Regions from separate parts of the Paenibacillus sp. JT31N17 genome, predicted to be linked through region 1. Evidence: riboswitches for the same ligand, from Rfam matches in the RefSeq annotation. Region 1 holds a riboswitch; each other region holds the start of a gene.

Region 1 (7,507 bases):
GGGGCAGCCTGTCGATCTGGTGCTCACGGATATTAACATGGATGGAATGGACGGACTTGAATTAGCCAAGGAGCTGAAGGAAAGATGGCCGCAGATCCGCATCATTATCGTCAGCGGCTATGATGATTTTGAGTATGCGCGCCGCGCCCTGCGTCTTGGGATCGAGGATTATTTGCTGAAGCCGGTCAACATTGAGGAGCTGATGGCGATGGTCCAGAGAATCGGCATGGAAATCTCGCTTGATGCGGAGCTGGAAAAAAAGCGCGAGCGCGAAGGCTGGTTAAAGTGGATGATCCAGCTTGTTCAAGGCGGGGCCGCTATACGCAAGGACGCCGATACGCCGCCATCGGCCGCATACGGCCAGTCGTCCTACCGGTTTATCGCCAGCCAGCTGGAGGATTATGCCGAATGGACCAGCCATTCGTCGGAGGAGTCGCAGCAATCCGCGCGGATCGGTTGGGAAAGTACCGTTCATGCGGCGCTGAAACCCTTCGATCAGGAAGTCATCTCCTTCTTCCATCATCCGAACCTGCTGCTTTCGCTGTGCATCGGCTCCCGCCAGGTGAGCCAGCTGGATTTGTCTGCCGCCTTATCGGCAGCGCAGAACATGGCACCGCCGGTCCCCCGCCTTTATTTTGGCGTGTCGCCGGCTTTTTCCCAATTGGACGAGGCATATGCCCGCAGTACAGAGGCCACCACGGCCCTGCAGCTTGCTGCAGTTCCGGAGGGCCGCTCCATTCAGTTTCATGATGAAGAGAAAATTTCCGGGCGGAGCCCTCTGCCGTTCTCTCCGTTCGAGCTGGAGAAGCAGCTGGTCCACGTGCTCTTTCATGGAGGCTATGAGGAACTGGATGACATCATCGGGAGCATCATGCAGCAGTTTCGCGAGAGGGGCTATCTGCTGAAGGAAGTATTGCAGGCCTTCAAGGAATTGAGCATTATCCTGCAGCGCAGACTGCATACGAACGGCATGGATTTGTCGGAGCGCACCGATCCGTTCAATTCGGGCGAAATCGATCTGTTGACGCACAACTCCTACCGCGCCATGGAATCGCTGCTCCGCAAAGAGCTTTGGTCCCTGCATGCGATGATTCATTCTTCCCTGGCCAACAAGAACCACTGGATTGCCGACCGCGTCAACAAGCATATTGATTCCAGCTACCATACGGATTTGAAGGCCTCTGAGCTGGCCGCCCTGCTCAAAATAACGCCGAATTATTTCAGCATCCTGTTCAAACAAAATTTCGGCAAAGGGTTCGCGGAGTATCTGAATGAGGTGCGCATCGAACGGGCCAAAGCAAGTCTGGTCGGAACCGACGAGCGGGTATTCGAGATCGCCGAGAAAGTCGGCTACAAGGAGTACAAATACTTCTGCTCGATCTTCAAATCGCATACCGGAATCACGCCGACGCAGTACCGGAAGCTTGCCAAAACAGGTTCGTCAGCGGGAAAGGATTGAGCGCAGTACATGTCACACCCATCATTGACCAACATACGATCCCTGGGCTTCATAAAAGCGTTCAACTTTTTCATCTACGGGGCGATCTCCGTCTACAGCACATTTTTTCCGCTTTACTTGAAGGAAACCGGCATGTCCAACTTTACGGTTGGCCTGCTGCTCGCCGGAGGCCCGTTCATCTCCCTCCTCTCCAACCCCTTCTGGGGATATTGGAGCGACCGGCTTGAGAATGCCAGGCGCGTTCTGCTCATACTGCTGATCGGCAATGCCGTGGTCATGCAGATCGTCTTTTCTCTGAACGCGGGTTATCTTATCTTTACGTTCATGCTGCTCTACTTTTTCTTCCAGAGCCCGTTGTTCTCGCAAAGTAATAGCCTCAATCTCGATGTGGCCGACAAGACAGGCCTTAAGTTCGGCAGCTTCCGTCTGTGGGGTTCCCTCGGGTGGGCCGTTATGGCCGTGGCGACAGGGCCGGTCATCGAGCGACTGGGCATTCATCACCTGTGGATCGTGTACGGGGTGATGATGCTCATCTCCATCGCCCTGGCCTTGAAGCTGCCCCGCGGAGGCAAAACGGGCAGCCGAAAAGGCGCCCCGGTCGGTTATGGTCAAATATGGGCCAACAAACCATTTATCATGTTCCTTGTCATCGGCGTTCTCATTTCGATTCCAAACTCGATGAACAACACATTTGTTTCGATCTATATCTCCGATCTGGGAGGCAAAAATTCTCTGATCGGCTGGTCCGCTTTTCTGTCATCCATCTTCGAGATTCCGGTTTACCTGCTGTTCGACCGGTATTTGCGCAAAAGTCGAAGAACCATGATCTTCTGTCTGGCCGTGGTCAGTCTGCTATACGCGCTGCGCTGGTTTCTGATGTCGGTGGCGGAAACCCCTTATCAGATCATCTTCATTCAAGCCCTGCACTGTCTTACTTTTGCAGGTTATTATTATGTAGGCACGCAATTGACCGCACTGCTCGTTCCGAAGGAATACAGGGCCTCGGGTCAAGCGGTATACGCCCTCAGCTGGGGAGGACTGTCCGGGATCGTAGCGGGCGTCACTGGGGGCTGGATATTCCAGAATCTTGGCGCGCATGCGATGTACCGGATCAGCGCCGGGACGGCTTTGCTGGGCGTGGCGGGTTTTGCTCTCATGTACATGTTCATCATGAAGGCCAGCCGCAAGAACCTGGAGGCACAGGGCTATAGCAGTGAAGGCTGAAGGCTGAAAATCCCAGGCGGAGATTTATCTCCTTTTATCTCCTTGAACTTTCCAGCAGAAGAATGTAAGATTATAACAATAGCATGAAACGGTGCGTTACTGGCGTAAACATGGATAACCATGAGGGAGCGCACCGACAAACAGCCGTACGCCTGGGCAAAGTACTTGATCCTCTTCAGATCGGGTGCTTTTTTTGTTTAATACCAGACAAACGAGAGGCCGGTGTACGGGAATGAAGATGGCATTTATTTTATTTGACGGAATGACGACGCTGGATTTTAGCGGTTTTTACGAAGCTGTAACCTGGTTGGGCATTTTGCGAGTCAAAGAAGCGGTGTCGTGGGATTTTTGTTCGACGAAGGCGGAAATTACGGATGATCGGGGATTAACCATAAAAATCCCGCATGTCTATCCGGATCTCTCCGGATATGATCTGATTTTTATCCCCGGCGGATTTTCTACAAGGCAGCTTAGGCATGACCCCGATTTTGTCTCCTGGGTGAAAACTGCCCGCGATGTGGAAATTAAGGCGTCGGTTTGCACAGGAGCCCTGCTGCTTGGGGCGGCTGGTTTCTTAACTGATAGACGGGCTACGACGAACCCTTCTGCCTATGACCTGCTTGCCCCTTATTGCTCAGAGGTCGTAAAGTCCCGCGTTGTCAGGGATGGCAATGTGTTCACGGGCGGCGGCGTCGCCGCATCCCTTGATCTTGGCTTGTTCCTCGTTGAATCATTAAGCACTCCGGAGGTCGCCCGGCAGGTTCAGGAAAAAATGGATTATCCCTATTATCGCCCCGGTCGGATGAGTGAATAGCAGACAAAATAGCTGGAATATCCGCAGCAGCCATTGCTTTTGACCGCAAAATGCGGGAATATATCAGATATGCCCCCTGTTGGCAGCATCTTCACGGCGGGCAAGATCTAACAGGAAAGCAATCATTTCACCGAGGGAGGAAATTAACATGCTGTACGAACTGCGTATCTATTCCGTTCATGCCGGGAAGATGGAAGCCATGAATGCCCGTTTTGCCAACCACACCCTTGGAATTTTCAAACGCCTTGGAATGAAGGTTTATGACTTCTGGGTCGATCAGGAGGGACACTCCAAGCTGTATTACATCATGGAATACAACGATATGGACGAGCGGAACCGCCAGTGGGATGTATTCGGCCAGGATCCGGAATGGCTGGAAGTGAAACAGAAGTCGGAAGCGGACGGGCCGATTGTTGAACAAGTGGAAAAAAGCTTCATGCAGCGTGCGGGATATTTCCAGCGTTAAGCGGGATGTTCCCTTGAACAACAAGAGAAACTGTGCATTTCTGCATGTGTATCAGAGACCTGTATGCTGTGTCGCCTCCATGTGCCGCTCGCGTCTGGCGCACTTAAAAACAGCCTGTTGAGCAGCTTCTCAACAGGCTGTTGCTTACTAGCCGCTTCCGGCAGCTTTCCATTACTTTATTCAGGATTTTCCCGTCCGGTGCCTGCTCGGTGCCAACGGATGTCCAATCGTATTTTTCTAAATGCATCCGGGTTATCGGCTTTCTTGAACACTTTCCCGCTCACCGGATTTCCGTTCTGATCTCTTTGAATCATAATCCGGCCGGTGCCGCCGTTGACATAGTAGGTGCTCTGATACTTCAGCACCCGATTAGTAGCGGTATGTTGTAAATTAGCTGCATACTCCCGGAAGTATGATCCTCACAACGGTTCCCTCATTCAGACGGCTTCTGATCTCTATCCTTCCCTCATGGAGCCTGACGATCTCCGCGCATATGGCAAGCCCCAACCCCGCGCTGTTGTTTGCCCGCGAATGGGCTTTATCCACCATGAAAAACGGCTCGAACACCTTCGGTACATCCTGTTCCGGTATGCCAATCCCCTCGTCCTCTACCTCTATTGCATAGTGGTCGTCTTCCGTCATGAGCCCTCTGAAATAAATGATGCCCCCGGCTCCCGAAGCTTTTATTGCATTGTCGATTAAGTTGGTGAAGAGGATTTTGATCAGGTCTCTTTCAATCACCAGCTTTGCAGGCTCAACCGATAGTGACAGCTCAATAGTTGCCTGTTCCAGCTGCGGCTTTAGAATCTGCTCCGTCTCCTCAAAAATCGGCATTATCTCTTCCATGTCCATGGCCTTCTTTTTATTGCCGATGAGAACCAGGTCCATAAGCTTGAACGACAGACTTTCAAGCCGTTTTCCTTCGCTGTAAATATAGTTTAAGGCCTTGTAAAAAACTTCTTCGTTATATTTAGTCGTTCTCAAGAAGTCTGCATAGCCTATGATCGAGGTAAGCGGCGTCTTCAATTCATGCGTCAGATAGTGAATAAAATGTTCCCTGTTCTTGGCGGCGTCCTCCAATTCCTCAACTTTTTCTTCTACGGCAACGGCCATCTGGTTAAAATTCTCCGAAAGCAAGCCAATCTCATCTCTCGATAAAACGCCGACACGATGTGAATAATGGCCTGAAGCTATCGTCTGCGCGGATTTTGTGAGCATGCGGACCGAGCGTGTGAGAAACCAAATCAACACATAAAGGCCACCGGCTAAAATAACGGTAATGACAATATTGATCTTAACAAAATTTCTGATCTGGGCCGTCTTTCCCTGGTAAATGTCTGTAATATCCCGGATGTATGCGAGCTTAAAATCGTCCCCGTTCAATTGGAGCCCGCTTGTGACGAATAAATAGCTCTTCTGGCCGACATCCCGGATGATATAGGTTCTGCTTGCGGAATCCCGTACCTCAAGCTCCTGTCTCGGGCCGGCTATATTTTCGGGAAAGTCTGTAAAAACCTTTTGATTACGATGATCCATCACTTCAATGGACACTTTGTCGGTGTCAAAGGACTTCAGATATTTTTGAGTGTTATTTTTAATAAAATCATCTGCATTGTTTATTGCCGAATTTAACAGCTGATTCAAATTATTAATATACGACCAGTCCGTCTCGATCTGAGCGTGCAGAACATGCTGCTCCGACAAGCCTCTGTCGATTTCTCTCACCAGATTCTGATTGAAATTGTGCTCGATAAGATAAAATGAAGAGGCGTTGAACAGCAGCTCAAACAGGAGGAAGGTGCCAAAAAAAACCTTCTGCCAGAGTCTCATGTATGAGCCTCCAGCCTGTAACCGTATTTGTAGACGGTTTTAATCTGCTCTTCCCAGCCGAGTTTTCTTCGAATCTTCTGGACATGAATGTCGACAGTCCGCGTCTCGCCCATATAATCGTAGCCCCAGACAAGCTCAAGGATTTTTTCTCGGGACAGGGCTTTGTTCCGGTTGTTGATAAGAAGAAGGATCAGCTCGTATTCCTTCATTGTAAGTTCGATAACGGTGCCGTCCCGCTTTATCGTGCGCTCCTCCAGGTAGATGTCTAGGCCCTCGCACGTTATCTGATCTGCTTTACTTCCATAACGGCGAAGCACGACTTCTATTCTGGCCAACAGCTCCATTGCTTCAAAGGGCTTTACAATGTAGTCGTCAGCCCCCATCTTGAGTCCTTTTACTTTATCAGCAAGGCTGTTCCGCGCAGTCAGGAATATGACCGGCACTCCGCTGCGGTTGAACCGGGGCATCAGCTCGTAGCCCTCAATATCGGGAAGGGAGATGTCCAGTAAAATTAATTGCGGAGAAAAAACGGAGAGAACGCTTTGAACATCTTTTCCGTTATAAGCTTGTTTGCACTCGTAGCCCGCAACCTCCAGATTCAGTTTAATGAGGTCGGAAATGGCCTGATCGTCTTCTATAATCAATATGTTCTCCACTATGCTGCGCCTCCGCTCTATCCGCTGAATATACACTCTAGTTGTTGCAGAAGTTTGTGAGAGTTGTAAAAAAGTATGCAAAAAAATACACCCCTTGGAACAGATGTCGAATGAACCGGTGAGTTATTCAACGTCTGTTCTATGAGGTGCATTTCATACTCCTGGGCGGGTTATTGTAATGCCTCTTTGCCTGCCGCTAGGAGGCTGGGCTGATTTATCCAAAAAATACCCGTTGAACGAGCCAGATCCCGCCCAGCATGAACGCAAGCGACGAGCCTGCAACAACGGTCCGCCTTGAAAATTTCCAGCGGTGCAGCATCATAAGCAGCGGCAGCAGAATGGCGACCAGCGTTACCTGAACGGCTTCAATGCCGAGGTTGAAGCTGATCAGATCCACGGCCAGCTGGCTTCGCGGAAGATCCATTTCCTTCAAAATATCGGCAAAGCCCATTCCATGGATTAATCCGAAGAAGAACGTCAGCACCCAGCGGTGACTGACCTGTTTGCGGATAATATTATCTACCGCGACAAAGCAGATGCTGAGCGCAATCGCAGGCTCGACAATGCTTGGAGATACATTAATAATTCCCAATACCGTAAGCGTCAGCGTAATGCTGTGAGCGATCGTAAATGCGGTGATCATGGCCGCATATTGCTTGAACTTCTGCCTTGCGATGAGCAGTGAAAACAGGAACAGGAGATGATCGTATCCGGATAATATATGGTTGATCCCCAGTGTAAAGAATGAATACCAGCCTGACATGACTTCCGACGGGCTTGATTCCTCTTCCTGCGGCTTGTCCGTTTGACCGCTGCCGCTGTTTTGCTGGACCAGCGCATCCTGCTGCAGACCGGCATAGTCTTTCTCGGTCAGCTGCATGCTCCAATCCCGGTATTTGCCGGATAGAGCCGATGTGCTTTTTTGGCTGCCGTAGTTAATCGTAACTAAATTAACGTAGTTGGTGACGGAATCGTTCACGTACAGATTATCTGTCAAGGAAATGGGCTCGGATGCGGATGCGGGCGGAAAGACAACCTTCAGGATTGCATTGGCGGCA
Region 2 (7,507 bases), on a different contig from region 1:
GCTTCGATTCCCGCAGAATAGGCTCAAGCCCTTCCAGCACCCGTACGGTCGTTCCCGTCAACGTCTGGCGATCCTGCATCACGTTCAGGTCATAATTCGGTCTGATCTCAAAAAAGTCAAGCACCTGATCCAGCATTTGCCTATGCTGCGCCGTCACACAAACAATCGATTCGATCTCATCCGGATGTTTCTGCAGCTCCAGAACAAGCGGAGCCATCTTTACAGCCTCCGGACGCGTGCCAAAAATAGTCATTACCTTCAGTTTAGCCAATGATTGTCACTCCTATGATAAATTAATGCGTTATGTGTGTTCTCCGGTGACATTGAAACTGCGTATGCCGCAAAACTTCCCCGCTATTTCGTACCGTACATGCGGTCGCCGGCGTCTCCCAGACCGGGAACAATGTAACCGTGCTCATTCAAGCGCTCGTCAAGTGCGGCAATGAAAATATCCACATCGGGATGGTCTTTCTGGACGGCTGCAACACCTTCAGGCGCTGCAATCAAACACATCAGCTTAATCTGGAGACAGCCGCGCTGCTTCAGAGTCTCGATCGCCGCATTGGCCGATCCGCCAGTGGCGAGCATGGGATCAATGACGATCAGCATCCGCTCGGTTGCATCCGCGGGCAAATTCACATAGTACTCGATCGGCTCCAATGTATCCGGATGCCGGTACAGACCAATATGACCAACCTTGGCCGCCGGAATCAGCTTAAGCATGCCATCCACCATTCCAAGGCCCGCGCGAAGCACGGGGATAAGACCGAGCATGCGGCCGGATATCACCTGGCCTACCGCTTCTGTGACCGGCGTTGTTACCGGCACCGGTTCCAAGGGAACATCCCGTGTAATTTCATAGGCCATTAACGTTGCCACTTCGTCCACCAGCTCGCGGAAATCCTTCGTATTGGTACCTTTGTCGCGAATATGCGTCAGCTTATGTTGGATAAGCGGGTGGTCACAAATCGTCAATTTGCCCATTGGTTTCATCCTCCTGTAAAAGCTTTGCGTCCCTTCCTGGAACATCCTCATTCTTTACAATCCTATCACAACCTCGTCTATTATAGCATCGGTAGCTTCATTATGCACTGCACAGTAAAAATCAAGAAGAAACGGTTCTTTTGAATTATTTTCTCCTGTAAATATTAAAAAACCGGCCAGTCCGAATAGACGGACGCCGGTTGATCGGTGAGTCGAAGGACCTCCAAGATTTAGTGCGTTCCATGGCTTTGGGAATATAGACTCAGTCTCCTCCGCCTCCACAGCCGCCTCCCCCGCAGGAGGAGCCGCCGCCGTCGCTGCCCGATCCGCAGGAAGAACCGCCTCCATCGTGGCCCCCGTTACCGTTACCTGAGCTGTCGCTGTCGCACACATAAGAGTTTGATCCGCAGCTGCTCGCGGAGCCACCCTGTTCTTTCCTGTGAGCGGCATCCATCTCGTTCGCAAACTGATCGGGCGGGAGTATGGAGGACATGAATAACGCACCTGATAGCGCTCCTGTCATCATGAGCGGATCAGACCATTGGGTACCCCGGCCCGTTTCATATCTATCGTATGGATTGCCTGTGCCGCTCCGTGCATCTGCTGCAAGTTCCTGGCCCCTTTGAATTAAATAGTCAACCGCGGCACTTAAATCAGGAAACTTCTCTGCAGCCTTGACATTAAAATAATGTCCGCGGAGTTCATTCGCGCTTAGCTGCTCCAGCGCTTCCATCCGCTGCGGTGTAAGCGGAGTCCGGTAGAAGGCTCCCCACAGCTGGCTGCTCACAGGCGTCTGCACAAACAGCTCCCCGTAAATCCAGTCAAACCAAGCCCGTTCGCCCTGATCCGGCCCTGCTCCGTCCCCATGCGGCGCATGATGAATAAATCCGCCGCTCAACTGGATGCAAAACTGTTCATACTCCCGGGTAAACATCAGCATTTCATGCCAAACCTCATCAACCTTCCCACTATACATCGGTACGCCCCGCATAATGGCGCACATCAGGAAATAACGTTTCAATTCAAACCACAGCCACTGCCACTCGCCGTCACGCATAGAAGGCCTGTTTCTCAAGACGCGGTCCTTTACCCTGGCTTCCATATCGGCGGTCAGCACAGCTTCAAGACGCTCTGCCGCCGGTCGAGCGGGATGTCCTGAAGGTACGCCGAGAGCCTCCGGCGGCTTGCGCTTGGTTGAAGCCATCCCGCGCGATCCCCTGCTCTGTGATTTCTGATTGTTCAATCGCGATACGATAAAAAAGATAATAATGACAGCGAGAACAATGATAAGGAAACCACCCATAGCTATCACCCGCTTTTCGTAGGATTAGTTCCATCATAGCATGAATAAACCATGTCTTTCTGCCGTTTTTGGTAAACATTAGGGCTGTATCAGGCCGGTGCTGCAAAAAAGGCTGCGGCGCTGTCCTCGTGGACTTGCGCAGCAGCCTCTTCGCTTTCCTTGTTATGAAGCTTTTTTAATATTTCAATCCGGGATAAAGCGGGTATTGGGAGGTCAGGTCGCTGACCATGCCGCGTGCTTTGGCAAGCACCGCTTCATCTTTCGGGTTTTTCAAGGTCATGGCGATAATTTCTGCAATGGTCTTCATCGCTTCGACGCCCATTCCCCGTGAAGTTGCCGCTGGAGTACCGATACGCACGCCGCTGGTAATGAACGGGCTGGTCGGATCGAATGGAATGGCGTTTTTGTTGACTGTGATTTGCACGGAATCCAGTACATGCTCCGCATCCTTGCCGGTAATGTTCAGACTGCGCAGATCAATCAGCATCAGGTGATTGTCTGTTCCGCCGGATACGATATTAATGCCTTGGGCCATCAACGATTCAGACAGCGCCTTGGCGTTATCGACGACGTTTTTGCCGTAGACTTTGAATGATGGATCCAGCGCTTCGCCGAAAGCAACCGCTTTGGCGGCAATAATATGCATCAAAGGTCCTCCCTGGGAACCAGGGAATACGGCTTTATCGATCGCTTGCGCCCATGGCTGACGGCACAGAATCAAGCCGCCGCGGGGTCCGCGAAGCGTTTTATGCGTCGTGGTGGTAACGAAATGGGCGTGCGGCACCGGGCTTGGATGCAGACCGGCCGCAACCAGACCGGCAATATGCGCCATATCGACGAACAGCAGTGCGCCGACATCATTTGCGATTTTGCCCAGTGCTTCAAAGTCAATGATACGCGGGTAAGCCGAGGCGCCTGCTACGATCATCTTCGGACGGTGCTTGAATGCAAGCTTCCGGACTTCTTCATAATCGATCGTGAATGTATTCTCATTGACGCCGTAAGAGACGAAATTATACAAAATACCGGATGCGTTAACCGGGCTGCCGTGCGTCAAATGCCCGCCATGCGCCAGATTCATGCCAAGCACGGTATCGCCCGCATTCAGCGCTGCAAGATAAACCGCCATATTCGCCTGAGCGCCGGAATGAGGCTGTACGTTGACATGCTCTGCGCCGAAAAGCTCTTTGGCACGGTCGCGGGCAATGTTCTCGGCTATATCCACATGCTCGCAGCCGCCGTAGTAGCGTTTGCCCGGGTAGCCTTCGGCGTATTTGTTCGTCAATACGGTTCCCATTGCTTCCAGCACAGCTTCGGAGACAATGTTCTCGGACGCGATAAGCTCAATGTTGTCGCGCTGACGCTGCAGCTCAAGTCCGAGCGCTTTTACCAATTCAGGGTCTTGTTTGCGTAAATGTTCCATTGTTTTGTTTATCCTCCTTAAATGTAACGCCTTCTATAACAGTCCCTTGCATTGCGCTGACAGGCCTTTGAAGCTTGTTAAGAAGCCATTGGTCAGAAACAATTCACAAAACATGTTTATTGGCGGTTGTTAAGTAACGCGGTATGTGGTCAAAATCTCCGAATCAACTTCCTCTAGTCGCATGTGCCGCCCGGAGACTCCGGGCCCCCTGGGGATGTATCCGTAAAGGCTTCAGCAACTGAACTGCCCGGAATGCCGGCCTCTTCCTCCGTATATACGGCGCGGATGCCGCCGATCAGCTTTGGACGCGTATAAGCCATTGTCAGATGCGCTTCTCCAATGAAACGGATTGTCGGCCTGACCGGAACAGCAACACGCCGCAGATGCATGCCTATGAACGTATCGCCAATATCCAGTCCGGCATGCGCCTGCACCGTCTCCGTCAGACAGGGATCGGACAACTGCCGGTAGGCGTAGGAAGCCATTGAACCGCCGGCTTTCGGCACAGGGATGGCTCCTACAATCTCCAGTCCATACCGCTCTGCGATATCCCTCTCCATCACAAGCGCCCGGTTCAAATGTTCGCAGCACTGATAAACGGGGTGAAAGCCAATGTCACGGCGTGCCGCCTCGACGCCTTCATAAACCGCTTTGGCTGTTTCCAGCGTGCCTGATGTGCCAATCCGCTGACCGATGACCTCGCTCGTGCTTGCGCCAATTACCAGAAGCTGTCCGCTGCGAAGCTGAGCGGCATGCGCCAGCTCACGGACAACAGCTTCAACATCACCTGCAATCGTATCCAGCTTCAGTTCCCGGTTCATCACCTGACACTCCTTCAATTCGCATCTTCCGCTTGCTGCGAAGCATGGTGCTACCCTCTGAAATAACAATCGCCGGAACGGCAGCTTGCGCCGGATGGCAAAAACAGATTCAAATTACAGTTGAGGGAGAAGACGCATTTTCTTCAAGCTTCATGACCTTGCCGATCCTGCCAACATGACGCTGCTCCTCCGAGAACGGGGTTTCCAGCCAGATTCGGACGATCTCCTGGGCAAGCCCGGGTCCGATAACGCGTTCTCCCATCGCCAGCACATTCGTATCATTATGCTCACGGGTTGCCTTGGCCGAGAAGGTATCGTGCACAAGTGCGCACCGGATGCCGGCCGTTTTGTTGGCCGCTATTGACATGCCGATTCCGGTGCCGCAGACCAGAATTCCGCGTTCCGCCTTCCCGCTTGTTACTCTTTCGCAGACAGGAAGCGCATAATCAGGATAGTCCACGGATTGCTCGCAATTGCAGCCGACATCTTCGATTACATGACCGAGCGACCGGATGAAGGAAGCGAGCTCCTCCTTGAGGCGGTAACCGCCGTGATCGGCGCCGATGGCGATTTTCATAACATATAATCCTCCCGGTTTGACCGCCTTGGATGGCGAAAAATGTCGATGAATCATGTTACTAGTATACCTGAAATCATGCTGAAATCGCCTGGAAGACGAAAAAAGAGCATGACATGCTTTCGCACGCTGCTCTTTGCCCAGGCGACCGGCCGTATGATCTGATGCTCCACCGTGGTTTGATCCACTTTAGTCGCCAGTTACATCAGAAACCGTCTTAGTTGTTTTTATCATAACGTATTGCCTGTTGAAAATCAATCATCGAACGTCAGGGGCTGATGCGGATATTTTGTAAACGACCTTATCGGGAAGGGCCAAGCTTATCCAGCAGCTTCCTCAATGCATCCTCGATCTCGTCGGCGCTGCGCTTATACATCTCCATCGACCCGCCAAAGGGGTCGGCTATGTCAAAATCGGGAATCCGCTTCTCAAGCTCAAGCAGGCGGTCGCGCTCGGCACTGGTCATCTGTTGGCCAAGCGCCTGCTTCATCTGCCATTCCGTGTAAAGGCCCTCCAGCTCCGAAATATCGGCCAAGACCTTCTCGTCGCAGCCGACGAATTCCTTGAGTGTATAAGTTTTATCCACCGCTTGTGGGAAGCGCTGCAGCAAATTGCGTTTATGGCTTGTCGTCATGGTCAAAATCAGATCCGCCCAAACGACTGAACCGCCATCAAGCGCTTTGGAGCCGCCAGTACATGAAACCTCCCTTTGACGCAGCACGCCCACAGCATTCGAAGAAACAGGAAGTCCATCCACCGTGGACACACCTGCCGAGCGTACCTCCAGCTGCCTGCCCTGCTTTCTCGCAAGCTCCTTAAGAATGGCCTCCGCCATCGGGGAACGGCATGTATTGCCGGTGCAGACGAACAAAATCCGTTTCATAGCACTCGCACTCCTTTTCCTCAAATTATTCAAAATAAAACAAGCAGCCCGAACGTGAACAAAATAACACCGCCCAGCGCTTCCCCGTACTCGCCCATGCTTGAACTGACCCGCCGTCCGATGAGCAGTCCAACCGTGGACATGATTCCGCCGAAGAAGCCGAACAGAAGCACCGTGACCAGCACATCCGCCGCAAACATGCCCAGTGAAATGCCTACGGAAAATGAATCAATGCTCACGCTGAGCGCAAACAGCAGCATCCCCCAAACCGTGCTGTGATCAAGGGATTCCACGGATTCGCCACGCAGGGAGCTGTAAATCATGTGGCCGCCCAAGAGCAGCAGCAGCACACCGGCGGCGGATGAAGCCACATCTCCGAGCAGGGAACTGACGTATTTACCGGTAAGCATGCCCATAAGAGGCATTATTATATGAAACAGCGCGATAACCGCACTTAATTTAAGAATATCAACAAGCCGAATACCCTTCATTCCTATACCGACCCCGAGTGAAAAAGCGTCCATCCCAAGAGCTATCGCCATAAGTAACAGCGTCAGCAGTTGTCCGGCATGCATACCCGCTTCGACCATTCTTTTTCCCCCTTGTCCGCATTCTTTTCCAGCATATGCGGACAAGGGGTTAAACATGACCTGTAAAAGCGGCAGCCCGGGAAGGGCGTTATACGCGGATGATCTGCTGGGCAGCCGCTTTGGCAAGCCGGTTCATCAAGGCATGCCCGATGCCGGCCTCCGGACAGGTCTCCGCCCAAATTCGGCTCACGCCGAGATCATCAAATGAACGCAGGGCTGCATATAAGCCCTGAGCCGCCTGCTCCAGATCGCCGAGGCTGCCGATGACCAAAACATGATCGGCATCGAAGCGGTCGGCATGCTCACGGAACGCGAGCACTCCCGTACGTTCACCTTCCGCCCGGGCATTCCGGCTCTGCTTGCCGATATAAGCGGCAACTTCGTCAATGCCGCCCTGAACCAGCTGCATGACTCCCCTGGGCGCATAATGGGCATACTTCATTCCTGGGGATCTCGGAGCGATGCCGGCTGCCGGGTATTCATGCGCTCCTGATGCAATGAAACCTGGGCAGCGTTCCTGTCCATTATCATGAGGGGCGGCAGCTATATCATATTCGACCTGCGCCCCCGCTGCGCGCAGCGATTCAGCTGTTATCCCGCCTGGTCGCAGAATCCGTACAATACCGCCTGGTTCAACCTGAACAACCGTCGACTCCAGTCCCACGCCGGCCGAACCTCCGTCAATAACGGCATCAATCCGTCCGTTCAGATCATCCAAAACATGCGTCGCTTCTGTCGGACTGGGGCGGCCCGAGCTGTTGGCGCTGGGCGCCGCAACCGGACACCCGGCAGCCGTGATCAACGCCAGTGCCACGGGATGCGCAGGCATCCTGACGGCAACGGTGTCCAGCCCTGCCGTGACATGCTCCGATATCGAGGCCCTCTTCAGGGGCAGAACAATCGTAAGCGGCCCCGGCCAGAAGCGG
Region 3 (7,507 bases), on a different contig from region 1:
TCTAACTACCTGATAACTAAAACCGGATTCCTTTATAGAATAAAGGGTCTGGTTTTTTCATGTAATGAACTGCTTAGCGTACGATTTTTTCCGTTTTGTGAGGTGACCCCATATGGTAAAATTAGCGGAAATCAAATAATTGAGGTGAAACTAATGGAGATATTAATAATTCGACATGGAGAATCAGAGGATGAGACAGTAAATGTACTTGAACCGTTAACAAGCTTAGGAATTGAGCAAAGTAAAAAAATGTCTGTACGTGTTTTAAAAGAATTTCCACCAGAGTTAATTTGGTCAAGTACACTTCAACGTGCAAAGCAAACGGCGGATATTTTAGCGAATATTGTTGATTGTGAAGTGAAATATCTTGATAATCTATGTGAGCAGAAAGTTGATGAAAGCGACTTGAAATTCTATGAGCGAATCCAACAAATTTTTTCTTACATAAAAGAGAATAGCAGTCAATATAAAAGAGTTGCCATTGTTTCTCACGGAGGAACTATTACGAAACTCATTGAAAATTTCCTCCAGTTGCCTTCAAATAATAATGTCTGGTTCCAAACCGACAACACGGGAATTCATTTCTTACACTATCATCCCAAAGCAGATATTATAAAATTTTCAAATAGCACCTGTCATTTAAACTAACGGTACGATAGCTCAATAAGCACGAAGAGACGGCAGCCGGTAAAATGGCTGCCGTCTTTTTAACTAACTGGCAGGTCAACGCAACATTTTTGTGACAACTTCGTTAAATATTGGGAAGACGTCAGTGAGGAGCTTGCCGCGCGGCAGCTCCGTTTTCGTTTGTTGAAGTAACGGGCAGGATCGAGTAGTACTTGAGAGTTATATGAATAAACCTAATATGGTAAGATGATCCACATTATGGAACATACATAATCGTACAATGTAAGAACTCAACAAAATTCCATCGAGAGGGCTGTTCTTATGTTCGATAACAACACAAACGAATCCACTCGGCAGGGATCCGAAGATATAGGTCATCGGATGGACAGCAAGAACCACGTCTTAGTCTTTAATGTGATGTTCTGTATCTCCATAGTTCAATTAATAAGCAGGGTTTATTAATAAAAGATAAAAAACACATGTGGCCGGAGATAGGATTATTGAAAAGCTTAGGTGTCGCAATTTTGGTTTCGGGTATAGGTTTACTGGGATTAAGCGGATTAGAAAAGGTGTTAATCTTTGTTGCTTTATCAAGTAGTACAATGGATGGAGTGAAGGGCTTAACACCACCATATATTTGGGGTATTATAAATTTTTTTTATCGGGTTATTCCGGGTGATCTACCCACTTAACGGGTACAATAGCATAATTCAGACCAGAATAATGAAGCAGCCGGCCAGAACGATCGGCTGCATTTGCTCAGGATAGTTCCAATATATGGTATGTTAAAATAAGGGATTTGAACAAGGGGGGCAATGTTGAGGGAAATAAAGCATCCAGTTAAGAGTCCTTCAAGAATTAGAACCATTATAGGCATGATTGCTATTATATTGAGTCAATCTATTCTTGTATTGAGATCATGGGATCTTAGGGGTATATTCTACGCTTCGTTAACAACGGTTCTTATAAGTTTAGTCGTACTGTTACTCGCATTGTACAGAACATTTTTCAAGAAACCAACCGAGTTATGCCTATCCGATGAGCAAATCATATTAAATGGGAATATAATTAATTCGAGGGATATTAAAGTGATAATGACCAGGGGATACTTTAAACCTGTTATCGGGATATTACCTTACAGGAGGAAAGTTGTCCCAATGGATATGGCATTTAGGTATTCAAAGGATGGAGATAGAGGTATCTCGGATTTAAAGAGTTGGGCAAAAATGAATAATGTAAAGATGGTCAATAAATCGTTTCAAACGTGGATATAAGGATATTCCCAGCACTATTCGGTACGATCATTATCTTATTCAGAAGATGGGCTTAACTAGGATGACATGCTTGTTCATTGAGCTAACGGGTACGATAGTTCAACTTCGATGTGGGAACCGTGCGGCTGCCCTTCGCTCAGCTAACGGGCAGGATAGCTTGGGAAGTTTCAGTTATAATAGCTATTAGTAAGAGTACCAAAGGGAACCTCGGAAACCTAATGTTTTTCCCTATACTGTTTACACTAAGCTTAAAGGTATGCGGCTAGCCCCATTTAAAAAACCTCTTATACATCACCATATTTCCTTGAAGGGGGACATCTGTTTTGGATGCGCAGTTTCTAGATTTATTGGCCCAGAAATATGATACGGAAGAAAAAGTTGTAACAGAAATCATCAACCTTGAAGCGGTCTCCAATCTTCCCAAGGGAACTGAGCATTTTGTCAGTGATTTGCATGGGGAGTTCCAGGCTTTTCAGCATGTACTAAGAAACGGTTCGGGTACCGTAAAAGAGAAAATCAAAGCCTTGTTCCGTGAAGTTTGGACGGATCATGAAATCAATGATTTTACTGCGTTAGTTTATTATCCGGAAGAAAAAATACAGCTGGTTAAAGGAGACCTGTGCAATAAACAAGCCTTGAACCGATGGTACAGAGAAACGATTGAACAAATGCTTAAACTCATTTCTTATGCCTCTTCCAAATATACGCGCTCGAAACTGCGTAAAGCTCTGCCGGAGCAGTTTGTATATATTGTAGAAGAGCTTCTATACAAGACGGATTCTTCCAACAATAAGGACCCTTATTATGAGGAAATATACCGGCAAATTATTTCCTTGGGCCAGGCGGACAAGCTCATTATCGGCCTTGCTTATACGACCCAGCGCCTGGTGGTTGACCATCTTCATGTGGTCGGAGATATCTATGACCGCGGGCCGGAACCCGATAAAATTATGGACACGCTGATCAACTACCATTCTGTAGACATTCAGTGGGGGAACCATGATGTCCTGTGGATAGGCGCCTATGCGGGTTCCCTGGTCTGCCTTGCGAATATTATCCGGATCTGCGCCAGATACGATAATCTGGACATCATCGAAGACGTATATGGAATCAATCTTCGCCCATTGCTGAACTTGGCGGAGAAATACTATGATGACAATCCGGCTTTTAGACCGAAGCTGCAGACCGACCATAACGGTTCGGAGCAGGAAATCCTGCAGATTACCAAAATCCATCAAGCCATTGCCATGATCCAGTTTAAGCTTGAAATCCCGATTATCAAGAGACGCCCCTACTTTAATATGTCTAAGAGGCTTTTGCTTGAGCAGATCGATTACGACAAAACTGAAATCAAGATCGGCGGAAAAACTTACCCGCTGGAAAACACCTGTTTCGCAACCGTAAATCCGCAACAGCCTGAACAATTGCTGGAGGAAGAACAGCAGGTGATGGAAAAGCTGCTGTTCTCCGTTCAGCATTCCGAAAAGCTGGCCAGACATATGAATTTTCTTATGAAAAAGGGAAGCCTTTATTTAAAATACAACGGGAATTTGTTATTTCACGGCTGTATTCCTTTGGATGAAGAAGGAAACATGGAAGAAATGCAGATTGAAGACAAGACGTATTCGGGCCGTCAGCTGCTCGATGTTTTTGAATATTATTTACGTTACGCCTTTGCGCATCCGGAAGAGACGGATGATCTGGCTACGGATATGGTATGGTACATCTGGACAGGGGAATGTTCCTCGCTCTTTGGAAAGAGAGAAATGACCACCTTTGAACGGTACTTTATCCAAGATAAAGAAACCTATAAGGAGAGAAAGAACCCTTATTACCATTTGCGTGAAAATGAGGAGATCTGCCGGAAAATCCTGCATGAGTTTGATATGAATCCGGATCATGGACATATCATTAACGGCCACACGCCAGTTAAAGAAATTCGTGGAGAGAACCCCGTTAAAGCAAAAGGGAAAATGGTTGTCATTGACGGCGGTTTTTCCAAAGCCTATCAATCCACAACGGGCATCGCCGGATATACCTTGTTGTATAATTCCTTTGGCATGCAGCTCGTTGCCCATCAGAAATTTAATTCAAAAGAAGATGTGTTATGTAACGGAACGGACGTATTGTCTGTAAAAAGGCTGGTGGACAAAGAACTGGAGCGGAAGCTGGTGAGGGAAACGAATGTCGGGGAGAAGCTGCTGCAGAAAATCTCAAATTTGAAGAATCTCCTGGAATATCGCTACATGAAATGAAACAACTGCTAAATGAAACAACTGGTACAGCCGCGTTACGCTAACAGGTACGATAGTTCAATAATAACACGGAAGCAACCGACCACAATGATCGGCGCTTCATTGAGCTAACGGGCCGGATAATTTAACCAAATGACATTATATTAATTCCAGGAGCAAGTCATCCTCAATTAATGAAAAGCGCCGCAACATTGTACCATTACGGTATCGCTCAATTTATTCTAACCTTCTGGTGGTACGACCCTAACGGATAACAATAGGTTCAAGTAATCGATGAGACGAAGAGGGGGAAACCGAAATGAAGACAATCAAGTGCATGATGGACCACCTGTACTGGGCGGACGGACGCATCTTGGACGCGCTCGAGGAGAGTGAGACGAAAAACAAGGACATTCTGAAGCTGGTTCGGCACGTCGCGGCCGCGGAACGAGTCTGGCTGTCCCGATTGCAGGGCAAGGGCAGCGCGCAATATTCGTTGTGGGAGGAAGCGGAAGACCTGACGGCGATCCGGACGATGTTCGAAGAAAACGCTGGGCAATATCGCGTCTATATCGAAGGGCTCGAGGAATCCGAGTTGGACGAGATGATCGACTATGCAAACCAGAGCGGGGTTCCGTTCCGAACGTCCGTCCGGGACATCCTGTCGCAGGTTCTCTTACATGGGCAATATCACCGGGGACAGATCAACCGGGCGCTTCGGATCGAATCGGCAGAGCCTGTCCAAATTGATTACATCACGTTCGCGAGGCTCTAACAGGGCCTAATAATCACCATTTCTCGGAATGGGATTAGCATTGACTAACGGATTACGATAGCTTAATAATAACACAGCAGGCTGTCGACTTTTTTATATGCTGTAGCTATTGCTACGCTAAAGGACATTAGAGCATAGTTCCGTTGGTGTTATTTTTAAGCCATTGTCATAATTGAATTTACTAGCAGTAATTGCTACTATGGGAAGTAATTTAAAACTTATATGTGACTGGCGAAGCATGGGGATCCATGAGGAAGCATATAGGTTATGGCCGTACGCCTGGGCAGAGGTAAGGGGAATTTCCCCTTACCTCTTTATGTTTACTCGAGAGGAGCAAGAGCAATGAAAACAGTTCAACACGATTTGTTTGAAAACCCATATCCCGGAAGAACGCTTATCGTAGGAATGACTCCTTCCGGGTCGCAACGTGCACATTGTCTCGAATGGTGATCAAACTGACACTATCTATGATGGGTTGCAGCATAACCGGACCTTTGAACAATCGTTAATGCTTCGAGAGTTTGAACCAGATGCTCCGCACTTTACACCGAGAATTTCAGCCGTGATAAACACAGAACTTAAACAGTATAGTTTATCGATTTTAAAAACACACGACAACGACCTTTCAATTTGCTTACGCAATAGTTATCAATACAGTAAATTTAAGAGTGGCATTGGTCACTGCATTCACACGTACAACTCAGAGCAGAATGCTGTACTAAAACCGTTTGAAGGCGACCCTTTCGAAGTACCACTATTCGATTCAATGAATGGTATAGCTGACTATTACTGGGAATGTATCAATGCTGAAAACAAAATCGCATTGCTGGTAAAGTTTATTCATGTTTCAAATCAAGATATTCAATTCCAAATTCGAAATAAGCATTCAGCTAACTGAGCACGTTAGTTCAACAACACATCAGAGCAGTTTGCCGGCAGCAGCTGCTCCATTTTTTTGTTACGCAAACGGGCAGAACAGATAACAACCTAAAGGAGAAAGGCCTCGGTTCATAATAAGATCGATCGCCTGTGTCAATGGCAACTTTACCAGATCCGGTGCACAACGTTTAAATTGCTTCTTCGGGAGACACCCATTCATATCGATCGTGCTCGGGTTCTCTGCTGATATCGACCTCTGCTTTTCAAGTCGCTTCGGCAGTATACAGGAACCAGGATTCACTGCCAAAATCGGTAATTCTACTGGCAGGTTAAGACCGGTTTCGAGGCAGATCCTCTTTGTATTATTGAAGTAGAGGGAGTTTAGCGCAATAGATCCTGCTATTTGCAACTTAAATCAATCCCCAAACGTTAGAACAGTTGAAATGGGGGACTATTATGAAAAACATTATAATAACGCTGTTAGGAATGTGCTTCTTTGTTACAGGGTGCATGAATAACGAGAAAACAATTACTTTGGAACAAATTAAAGACTTATTTGAAAAACATGGGGTTCCCTTAGCAAAGCCGAGAGAATTAAATACGGAGAATGTATTCATAATGACTTTGAATGACGTATCACCTGAGCCTTTTTTGATTAATGACGATCAGTTAATTAGCATTTACATCTATTCTTCCAGCGCGGGTGTTAAGAAGGCAATTAGAGATTTTGAGGATAAGACGGCAGCGGCAGATGTTGTACCACATTCAAAATATCAAGTTGGGAATGTGTTGATAATTTATTCCAACGAAGGCTTTAAAGATGATCGAGTTGAATTCGTAGTTAAGGAAATGAAATCTCTTGTGTCCTAATTAAAAACTTTTCGTTACGCTAACTGGGTACGATAGTGCAACACGAAAGGGCTGCCTCATGGGACTGTTGACAAAGGCTAGGGAATCAACAGTCCCCATTGGCAGTCCTTTGTTTTTTTTACTGGAGATTAGCGTCAGTTCCTTTTATAGCAGGATATCCCACTCGATAAATCGAATAAAGTTATAAATTGAAACGGCCGGGTAGCTCCTAAATCATGGGAGGGGGAAGAGTGTATTAAAGCAGCATCCTCAAAGGAAAAAAAACCAAAGGAAAAAAAGCACAGGAAGACGAACCACAACCAAGAAAAACGGCTTCAATTATACTTTGAGCAATTTTTTCAAAGAATTTTTCTAAAACCTTCCGGATGATATAGTGTTGTTGTATTTGAGATCGACCTCGAAATCAGGAAAAAACTGCCGACATCAATGAATCGGCAGTTTTCTTCACTAATGGGCAGTAGAATACCATAGCCAGCCACCAAAATAATTGGTATATTTAGGTTGGCATAGCAATCCATAAGAAATTACTTCATATGCGGCACTGCATAATACAGATGAAAATAAGTGATTAGTATTTGTGAGGAATGAGAGGAGTTGAACATGAGCGCCGTAGGTCTCTCGAAGTCGCGGCTCGATCGAATGCATCAAGTATTCGGGATACGTCGAACGTAAAGAAATGCCTGGGCTCGTTGCGCTCATCAGTCATGAGAAAATGCGTTCAACTTCCAACATGTTCCTCGATTTATGCTCAGCAGTTCACAACAATTTAAGCTTTCGTGGAAAGAATCGATGAGGCTGATTCGCGTAGTGATGAACTGTTCATTTAGCAAATAATCTCGTAACCATTA
Region 4 (7,507 bases), on a different contig from region 1:
TCTTTTCCCTCAGGAGCGTCCGAACAGGTTTATGAATTTCATATTGCGGACCCCGAAGGAGAAGATAAGCAGGCTGATAAGAAACAGCTGTGTATGTTGGATTGACAAATAAATAACCGGAAGCAGCAAAACAACCAGTAAAGCCAGCCGCATGACATTCATATCATCCATCGTCCTCTCCAGCACTCGTATGTTAGTTAATATAACATGTTAAAGAGCTTTAGTAAATCGGAGAGGAGATGGAAGGATACTTATTAGGCTATAGTCTTGATCTGATGACAGTTAATATTACTTCTATACTCAGCGTTTGGGGTGCAGCGGATAGTCAACGATCGTCGGGACCTCAATCAGAATGAGCCGCAGCGGCTCGGTGCCCTCACTTGCCGTTATGAGGACGTTCAGCTCCTCGTCAGCACGCACTACGACATAATCCTTATGCTGAAAATCCGTGTTTTTTGCTGCATCCTCTGCATAGGACCAGCTGCCTCCGCTCCGAATGGCAAGCGCTGATAAAGTACGTTCGGCAGGGACCTGATGGCGGTAGGATTGTCCGGCCGGTACGGTAATATCCCACATCCGGGCATCGGCAATGATGGAGATGGGCGATCCTTCGCCGATCACAGTTTTTCTGATAACGCCGTCCGCCTCCACAATCGGAAAAGCCTCATGATCATACTGATTATAGGTTGGCGCGGTTTTGTAGGCCGTCTCCAGGCTTGGCTCGAACCAAATCTGGAAAGCTTCCATATCCGGGCCTACAAAACGCTCCTGGTGGCTGACGCCGGAGCCGGTCTGCATGATTTGGACGCCGCCGGGACCAACAGTGCTTTTGGTGCCCAGAGTATCGCCATGCTCGGCTTGGCCGTTGACTACATAGGTCATAATTTCAAAGGCTTGATGGGGATGCAGCGGAATGTGCCCGCCTTCGGCCGAATGCGCCCATGCCCAATAGAACAAAGGGCCGAGTCTGCGGAGCACCGAGCCGTCCCCGGTAAAGCCGATTGGTTTCTGCTCTGTAATTTTGCCGCCGTCAAATGCGCCTCTGCCTTGTAAAGTTGGACCGTATATTAAGGTTTGCATAGAAATGACCTCCATTATTCGTTTTATATAAATAGGGTATAGCCTCAATATGGCAATTGAATCGTCTCAAAAAGCTGGATATCATACCGCGTATCAGGCGGAAACAGTCTGCAACGGGTTTTTAGACAAGTGACAAGCAGTGAACACGCTCATCACCCCTCGAATATCTGAAGACGGTTCCGCTCGCGCAGACGGTCTTCTTCACTGAAGCTCTGAATGCAAGCAGCTAACTAGATGAAGCTTGCCTGGGCTGCAAGGCCCAGCTTCTTAAGCAGTTGAATGGCCTGTGTCTGCTCTTCAGCCGTGAGACCGGCTACCGCCTTCTGAATCGCCACGGTATGCTCTGGAAAAATCCGCTCAAGCAGCTCGTTTCCCTGCTCCGTAAGCTCTGCGAAAATTACTCTCCTGTCCGTGGGACATGCCTTGCGCCGCGCTAATCCTTTGGCCGTCAGCTTGTCGATGACGTAGGTAATATTGCCGCTTGTCATCAATATTTTCTCGCCAATCTGCTGCAGAGGCTGCTCTCCCTTATGATACAGCAGCTCCAGTACACCAAATTCAGTTGGGTTCAACCCGTATTTGCGAATATCCTGCTGTATATGCGCGCTAACCCATTGATTCGCCCGTGATAAAGTAACGAATAGCTGTAAAGAAGTATTTGGAGGTTGACTCACGCTGCTCACCTCATTTTCTTTTAATTTAAATATCTTAATTTAAAGATAAATCAATTCGACGACGTTGTCAAGCGGCTGCATTCCGTTACAGGCAGGGAAATGCCAATATCTCCTCCAGATGACATGAGTAGCCGTTTCTTCTGGACCTTGTTTCTGCTATAATGACAGCATTGGAATAAGGGTCGCGTGCAACTGGCGCAGCGTGGATTAACCACGAGGAAGCAAGCGACTAAATGAGCGTATCCATGCTGACCTCCGCTATCAGTAAATTGGGGTGCAGCGGCCGCTCTGTCATAGCCGTACGCCTGGGCAAAGTATTTGAAGGAAGATGTGCTAAAGAGCACGGGTCCTTTCAGATGCTTTTTTTTGTTTACCTATTGCATGAGGGAGGCATTCGATCATGGCCAAGCTGTTGAAGGCAAAACCGCTCGCTGATGAGGCAGGCGGGCTCATCAAGACACAGGTTCAGGAATGGAAGGAAGCAGGGATTGCACCGGCAATAGCGGTCCTGATGGTAAATGGAGACCCGGCCTCGGCAGCCTATGCCAACGCCAAGGGGCGGCTTGCCGGGAAGCTGGGGATCGGCTTCGAGCTTCTGACTTTCGAGCAGAACGTCACGGAGGCTGAATTGCTCCGGGAGATTCAGCGGTTGAATGGGGATGACAGCATTCATGGCATCCTGATCGAGCTTCCGCTGCCAGCGGGATTGGATTCCAGCCGGCTTGCGGCTGCGCTTGATCCGCTGAAGGATATTGACGGTATTACCCCGGCCAATAAGCTGGCCTGCATGATGAATGAACCCGGTCTGCGGCCAGCCACCCCGCAGTCCTGCATCCGATTGATTGAGGCTGCGGGAATCCCGCTAAGCGGCAAGCATGTTGTCGTTGTCGGCAGGGGAGAGACGGTAGGCCGGCCTCTGATGCAAATGCTGCTGCACCTGAACGCAACGGTGACCGTATGCCATTCCCGTACGACTGATCTGGCTCGAATGATCAAGGGTGCGGACGTGCTGGTCACGGCTGCGGGCCGATTGAACCTGATTACCCCGGAGATGGTTCATACCGGGCTGACTCTCATTGACGCAGGCATCAATGTCAGTCAAGATGGCAGTGGAATTGCCGGTGATGCGGCTCCGGAAACGGCCGATCATGTAGCGGCTTCTTCACCGGTCCCTGGGGGTGTGGGCACATTGACCACGACGATATTATTCGAGAATGTCCTGCATGCATTAAAGCTGCAGCAGGATGCGGGGAGGCTGCAGATATGAGCGATTCATGGAAGCAATCGATCCATGCTTTTTTGGAGAAGGCGGGCTCCGCTTCTCCTACTCCAGGAGGAGGAAGCGTGGCTGCCCTCGCCGCGGCGCTTGGCGCATCCATGGGCTCGATGGTAACCCGGCTGACGACAGGAAACAAGTATGAAGATGTGCAGGCGGATATGAATTTCATCACCGGACAAATGACGGGGGCTGTATCGGCATGCGAGGCGGTCATGCTGCAGGATATTGAGAGCTTCGGGGAGTTTATGCGCGTTCTGGCTCTGCCAAGGACTACTGAAGAAGAGCGGGAGCTGCGCAAAAAGGCCCTTAGCGGAGCTGCTGTCCGCGCGGCCGAGGTGCCATTAGGCTTAATGGTGCTGTGCCATGAGCTGCTGCTGCTGCTGCATGATGCGGTTATGAAAGTGAACCGCAATGTCATCTCCGATTGGGGAATCGCCGCCCTGATGCTCGAAGCGGCGATCCAATCGGCTTGGCTCACAGTGGAAATTAATTTGAGCTCCATTCAAGATCTGGCTGCCGCAGCGCGCATTCGTGAACAGGGCGAAGCGCTTGAGCTTGCGGGTGCGAAGCTGAAGGCAGCGATCCTGACGGCAGTCAGATCTCGATTGTAAGCTGCTCCTTCTCATTTGAGACAAGATAATCTTGAGACCGCTATTCCAGATCGCGTACGGACTGGCCGATACCAACTGATTGGCCAGCGCCAACTAACTGGCTAATGCCAACGGACTGGCCAATACCAACTGACTCTGACGGGCTGCGCGTATGGGGTGAGGAGTTTGTAAATATAGACCTGATTTATCCTGATCAGGTCTTTAACACTATCAGGTCTTAATAGACCCGGTGAACGATTTCTTCAAAGTCGGGCTCCTCCATATGAACATCCTCGATCTCGCCCAGCTGCTCCAGCATCCGCAGCGCCTCCATGGCGCTGAGCTGATCGCGGTTGCACTCTACGGTAAGCGTATGACCGTCACTGCCCGTAAGCCGCAGGGGCCAACGGCGGTCCTGCGGTTCCTCAGCGGCGCTTCCCGGCCAGTCGGCCGGATTAAACTGGCCGTCTATCAGCGGAGAAGCCATACTGAGATAGGTTACCCGAATGATGGTCGGCAAGCCGATCCTCCGCCTTAACCCGCCGGTTGTCCCGTCGAATCCGAGACGGCCGTCATTGATCACAATGACGCGGCTGCACAGCTGTTCAATATCGTCCATATCATGAGTCGTGAGCAGGATCGTCTTGCCCAGCTCGCGGTTGATGGAATGCAAAAATTCACGGATGCTTCGTTTGGCGATTACATCAAGTCCAATGGTCGGCTCATCGAGAAACAGAATGTCCGGATCGTGGAGCAGCGCCGCCGCGATGTCGGCGCGCATCCTTTGTCCGAGTGACAGCTTGCGCACTGGGGTCTCCATGAACGGGGCAAGAGCCAGCAGTTCGCTCAGCTCACCAAGACGCCGCGATTTCTCTTCATCGGGCACACCGTACATGGCGGCCAAAATATCAAAGGAATCCCGTACCGGCAAGTCCCACCACAGCTGTGTCCGCTGTCCGAACAGCACGCCAAGTCTGCGTGCGACAGTGCGCCGCTCGCGGTGGGGGCTCATGCCGGCAATCCGCACTTCGCCCGCTGACGGATGAAGAATGCCGGATAGCATCTTGATCGTCGTTGATTTTCCCGCTCCGTTAGGCCCGATATACCCGACGAATTCCCCCTGATTAATCGTAAAGCTGATATCACGGACGGCTTCCTTCACCGTATAATCCCTTGAGAACATGGTGCGCAGCCCGCTGAACCGCCCCTCCTTGGGGACGGCTGATTTGAATTCCTTGGATAAGTGCTCGACCGTTATCATATGAGCGCTGGTCCTCCTATTTGAGAATATACGAATAGTGATGCTTGTTTAGCTGCCTGTACTCTGATAACGGGATAAACCGACCCGCCACATAAACAGACCAGCGGCAAACACCAGTACAGCCGCAGCGAATGCGGACAACAGCAGCCAGACTCCGCCTTCCCCGCGCAGAATAAACAATGAGGGGACATAATTGGCGAATGCGACCGGAATAACGCTGAGCAGCATGACCTGCATCCACTTGGGATAAATCGAAACAGGATACTGGACGGCTGTCCGCGCTGCGTCCTCTGTAATATTCTGCAGCTCTTCAATCCTCGTAATCCAGAAGCCCGCCGTAGCCGTAAGCAGTCCGATTCCGAATAATAGCAAAGCGCCTGAGAGGATAACCAGCAGCGTCAGCGGGATCGAAACCCAGGAGATTTGCCCGGAGGAAAATAAAGCCTGTATGCTGACAGCAAGCACGGCAGCGCCTTGAATGATCTCCCCGATCCGGAAGGATACATTGAACGACATCAGTCCGAGCAGCACGGGGACCGGCCGCAGCAGCAGACTGTCCAGGTCGCCGCTGAGCAAATATTTTTCCAGGTGATGCACATCAGAGGCTACCGTCCTGTATATCGCTTTGGACAGAGTCAGGATGGCATACAGATAGCCGGCTTCTGCCAGAGACCAGCCTTTAATATGGCCGAATTTCAGCAGAATAATGGCCAGCATGGCGAATTCCACGACATTGATCAGGGCAGCCATCAGGGAAGAGAACCAGAAATTGAATTTGTACTGCATTCGGCTGCGAAGGCTGGCGACTACCAGCAGATGGTACATGCGAAGCCATTTCATCCGCCCTGCACCTCCACTTTGCGCCGCATCGTCCGGGCAATCATCAGGCAGATGCAGGTGAGTCCGGCGCCCCAGCCAAGAGAGCCGAGCAGTGGGACGGGGCCGTCCATGCCCAGATAAATCCGGGTTGGCACATAATGCAGGAACGGGTAGAACGAAGCCCGGCTGATCAGCTCGAGCCAGTTCGGCAGCCACTCAATGGGAATGAGAAAGCCGGACAGCAGCATACTGAAGGCATAATTGACCCAGTACAGCCAGCGTGATTCGGTTGTCCAGAGCGCCAAGGCTCCAATCAGGAAATTGATGCAGATGGAAATATAGGCGGCGAGCATCAAAGCGACAGCGGTCCAGATGAAAGTAAGCAGGGATGAAGGGACATGAAGCGGAAGGACGAAGAGGTACAGCGTGTAAATCGGGAGAAACTTGTAGACAAACTGGTAGGCGATCTGCCCCCATTCCTTGCACATCAGCTGATAGAACAGGTGAACCGGACGCATGAGCTCAATGGCGATTTGACCGGTTCGGACGGATTGCTCCAGGCCCAGGCCGTTGTTCAGAAAAGCGGCGACCCACAAGCTGACCTGATTGAAGGCGACATAGCTGATCATGCCGCTCATTCCGTAGGCGCCAAGCGATTGGCTTACGCCAATGCCGGTCCAGATGGAAATGTAGATGAAGCCGAAAAGGGCGCTTGCGATATTATGTACCATATGTGCGCCGCGGTACTGCAGATTCCGTAAGTATGTCTTACGGGCCAAAACGAGGAAAAGCAAAATAGCACCTCCATCATGATAAGCTGCGGCGAAGAGCCGGACTGCCTGGATGCAAAGGTGAAATGCTCGTAGAGAGAGCGAGAGACCATCATATCCTAAATGGTGGAGGAAATGCAATGTTTTTTTATTCAGCCTTGGTACGGAAGCTCCTTGGAGCATCTCCAAACTTCCGTTTGAACATTTTCTCAAAATGGGTCAGCGTGTTGAAGCCGGAAATATAGCTGATTTCCGAGATCGGGAGGGAGGAGGACTGGATGAGAGATTTGGCAAAATTAAGCCTGAGGCTCTGCAAATATTGCTGAAAGGCAGTGCCTGTCGTTTTGCGGAAGCAATCGCTGAAATAATTGGGGGAAAGCCTTGCCTGTCTGGCGGCGGCTTCCAGAGAGAGCGGTTCGCGAAAATGATGGTGGATATACACGAGGCTATCCTGGATGCCGGCTGAATGGGCATGGGGCATTGGCTGCTGCTTCCTCTCCGCTTCCCCGGCTTCAGCCTCGCATGCGCGCAGCAATTCGATCAGTATGCGGTTCAGAGCGCTTCCCACCATGAGACGCCTGCCGGAGAATTGACTGCCTGATTCCTTCATAATAAGGGAGAAGCATGCAATCAGATCCGGGGTCATGCTCTCTGTCATCACTGCAGAAAGTTCAACGGGATTATGAAACAGCAGCTCGCGCATCTGAGGCTCCATCCACTCATCGGAAAATATGAGATTGTAAATCTCCAGGGAGTTCCCCCGCGAAGGGCCGATTATATGAAAATCCGCCGGCGTCAGCAGGAAGAGATTGCCTCTTGCGATCGTCATCGGAACTCCGTTGACAATATTATAGCCTTCACCTGACACGACGAAGGAAATCTCATAAAACTCATGCCAATGAAGATCCACCTGTTCCTCAATGTGCTGATGAAAGATACGGAAGGTCGAGGAGGAGAAATACTCGTCATTGGTCAGTCTTGTCGGCAGCGGGGGATAGACCATTTATTTCCTTCATCTCCTTTCATCTAAGTAG

Evidence for each region. Region 1 has a riboswitch for ZMP and ZTP ahead of AC0YOB_RS27675 (DJ-1/PfpI family protein). Riboswitches for the same ligand answer to the same signal wherever they lie in the genome.
Region 2: another riboswitch for ZMP and ZTP. It lies ahead of rpiB (ribose 5-phosphate isomerase B); the one in region 1 lies ahead of AC0YOB_RS27675 (DJ-1/PfpI family protein).
Region 3: another riboswitch for ZMP and ZTP. It lies ahead of AC0YOB_RS35735 (IMP cyclohydrolase); the one in region 1 lies ahead of AC0YOB_RS27675 (DJ-1/PfpI family protein).
Region 4: another riboswitch for ZMP and ZTP. It lies ahead of AC0YOB_RS34760 (bifunctional 5,10-methylenetetrahydrofolate dehydrogenase/5,10-methenyltetrahydrofolate cyclohydrolase); the one in region 1 lies ahead of AC0YOB_RS27675 (DJ-1/PfpI family protein).

Annotation. Positions count from the first base shown of each region.
Region 1 covers NZ_JBWDNP010000011.1:237,654-245,160, forward strand. Annotated here, with positions in the region: gene AC0YOB_RS27665 (response regulator) at 1-1,459, shown strand, start outside; gene AC0YOB_RS27670 (MFS transporter) at 1,469-2,683, shown strand; ZMP/ZTP riboswitch at 2,769-2,848, shown strand; gene AC0YOB_RS27675 (DJ-1/PfpI family protein) at 2,916-3,497, shown strand; gene AC0YOB_RS27680 (NIPSNAP family protein) at 3,646-3,963, shown strand; gene AC0YOB_RS27685 (sensor histidine kinase) at 4,354-5,793, opposite strand; gene AC0YOB_RS27690 (response regulator transcription factor) at 5,790-6,449, opposite strand; gene AC0YOB_RS27695 (HupE/UreJ family protein) at 6,664-7,507, opposite strand, start outside.
Region 2 covers NZ_JBWDNP010000005.1:170,082-177,588, forward strand. Annotated here, with positions in the region: gene wecB (non-hydrolyzing UDP-N-acetylglucosamine 2-epimerase) at 1-271, opposite strand, end outside; gene upp (uracil phosphoribosyltransferase) at 355-984, opposite strand; gene AC0YOB_RS18575 (glycine-rich domain-containing protein) at 1,247-2,188, opposite strand; gene AC0YOB_RS18580 (serine hydroxymethyltransferase) at 2,463-3,710, opposite strand; gene AC0YOB_RS18585 (TIGR01440 family protein) at 3,884-4,531, opposite strand; gene rpiB (ribose 5-phosphate isomerase B) at 4,641-5,108, opposite strand; ZMP/ZTP riboswitch at 5,240-5,322, opposite strand; gene AC0YOB_RS18595 (low molecular weight protein arginine phosphatase) at 5,410-5,991, opposite strand; gene AC0YOB_RS18600 (manganese efflux pump MntP) at 6,021-6,581, opposite strand; gene AC0YOB_RS18605 (L-threonylcarbamoyladenylate synthase) at 6,670-7,507, opposite strand, start outside.
Region 3 covers NZ_JBWDNP010000023.1:28,425-35,931, forward strand. Annotated here, with positions in the region: gene AC0YOB_RS35715 (phosphoglycerate mutase family protein) at 154-648, shown strand; gene AC0YOB_RS35720 (hypothetical protein) at 1,446-1,901, shown strand; gene AC0YOB_RS35725 (fructose-1,6-bisphosphatase) at 2,225-4,156, shown strand; gene AC0YOB_RS35730 (DinB family protein) at 4,455-4,910, shown strand; ZMP/ZTP riboswitch at 5,125-5,202, shown strand; gene AC0YOB_RS35735 (IMP cyclohydrolase) at 5,338-5,808, shown strand; gene AC0YOB_RS35740 (hypothetical protein) at 6,246-6,659, shown strand.
Region 4 covers NZ_JBWDNP010000021.1:36,574-44,080, reverse strand. Annotated here, with positions in the region: gene AC0YOB_RS34775 (hypothetical protein) at 10-171, opposite strand; gene AC0YOB_RS34770 (pirin family protein) at 301-1,080, opposite strand; gene AC0YOB_RS34765 (MarR family winged helix-turn-helix transcriptional regulator) at 1,311-1,754, opposite strand; ZMP/ZTP riboswitch at 1,933-2,072, shown strand; gene AC0YOB_RS34760 (bifunctional 5,10-methylenetetrahydrofolate dehydrogenase/5,10-methenyltetrahydrofolate cyclohydrolase) at 2,155-3,021, shown strand; gene AC0YOB_RS34755 (cyclodeaminase/cyclohydrolase family protein) at 3,018-3,644, shown strand; gene AC0YOB_RS34750 (ABC transporter ATP-binding protein) at 3,862-4,884, opposite strand; gene AC0YOB_RS34745 (ABC transporter permease) at 4,933-5,724, opposite strand; gene AC0YOB_RS34740 (ABC transporter permease) at 5,721-6,497, opposite strand; gene AC0YOB_RS34735 (helix-turn-helix domain-containing protein) at 6,622-7,476, opposite strand.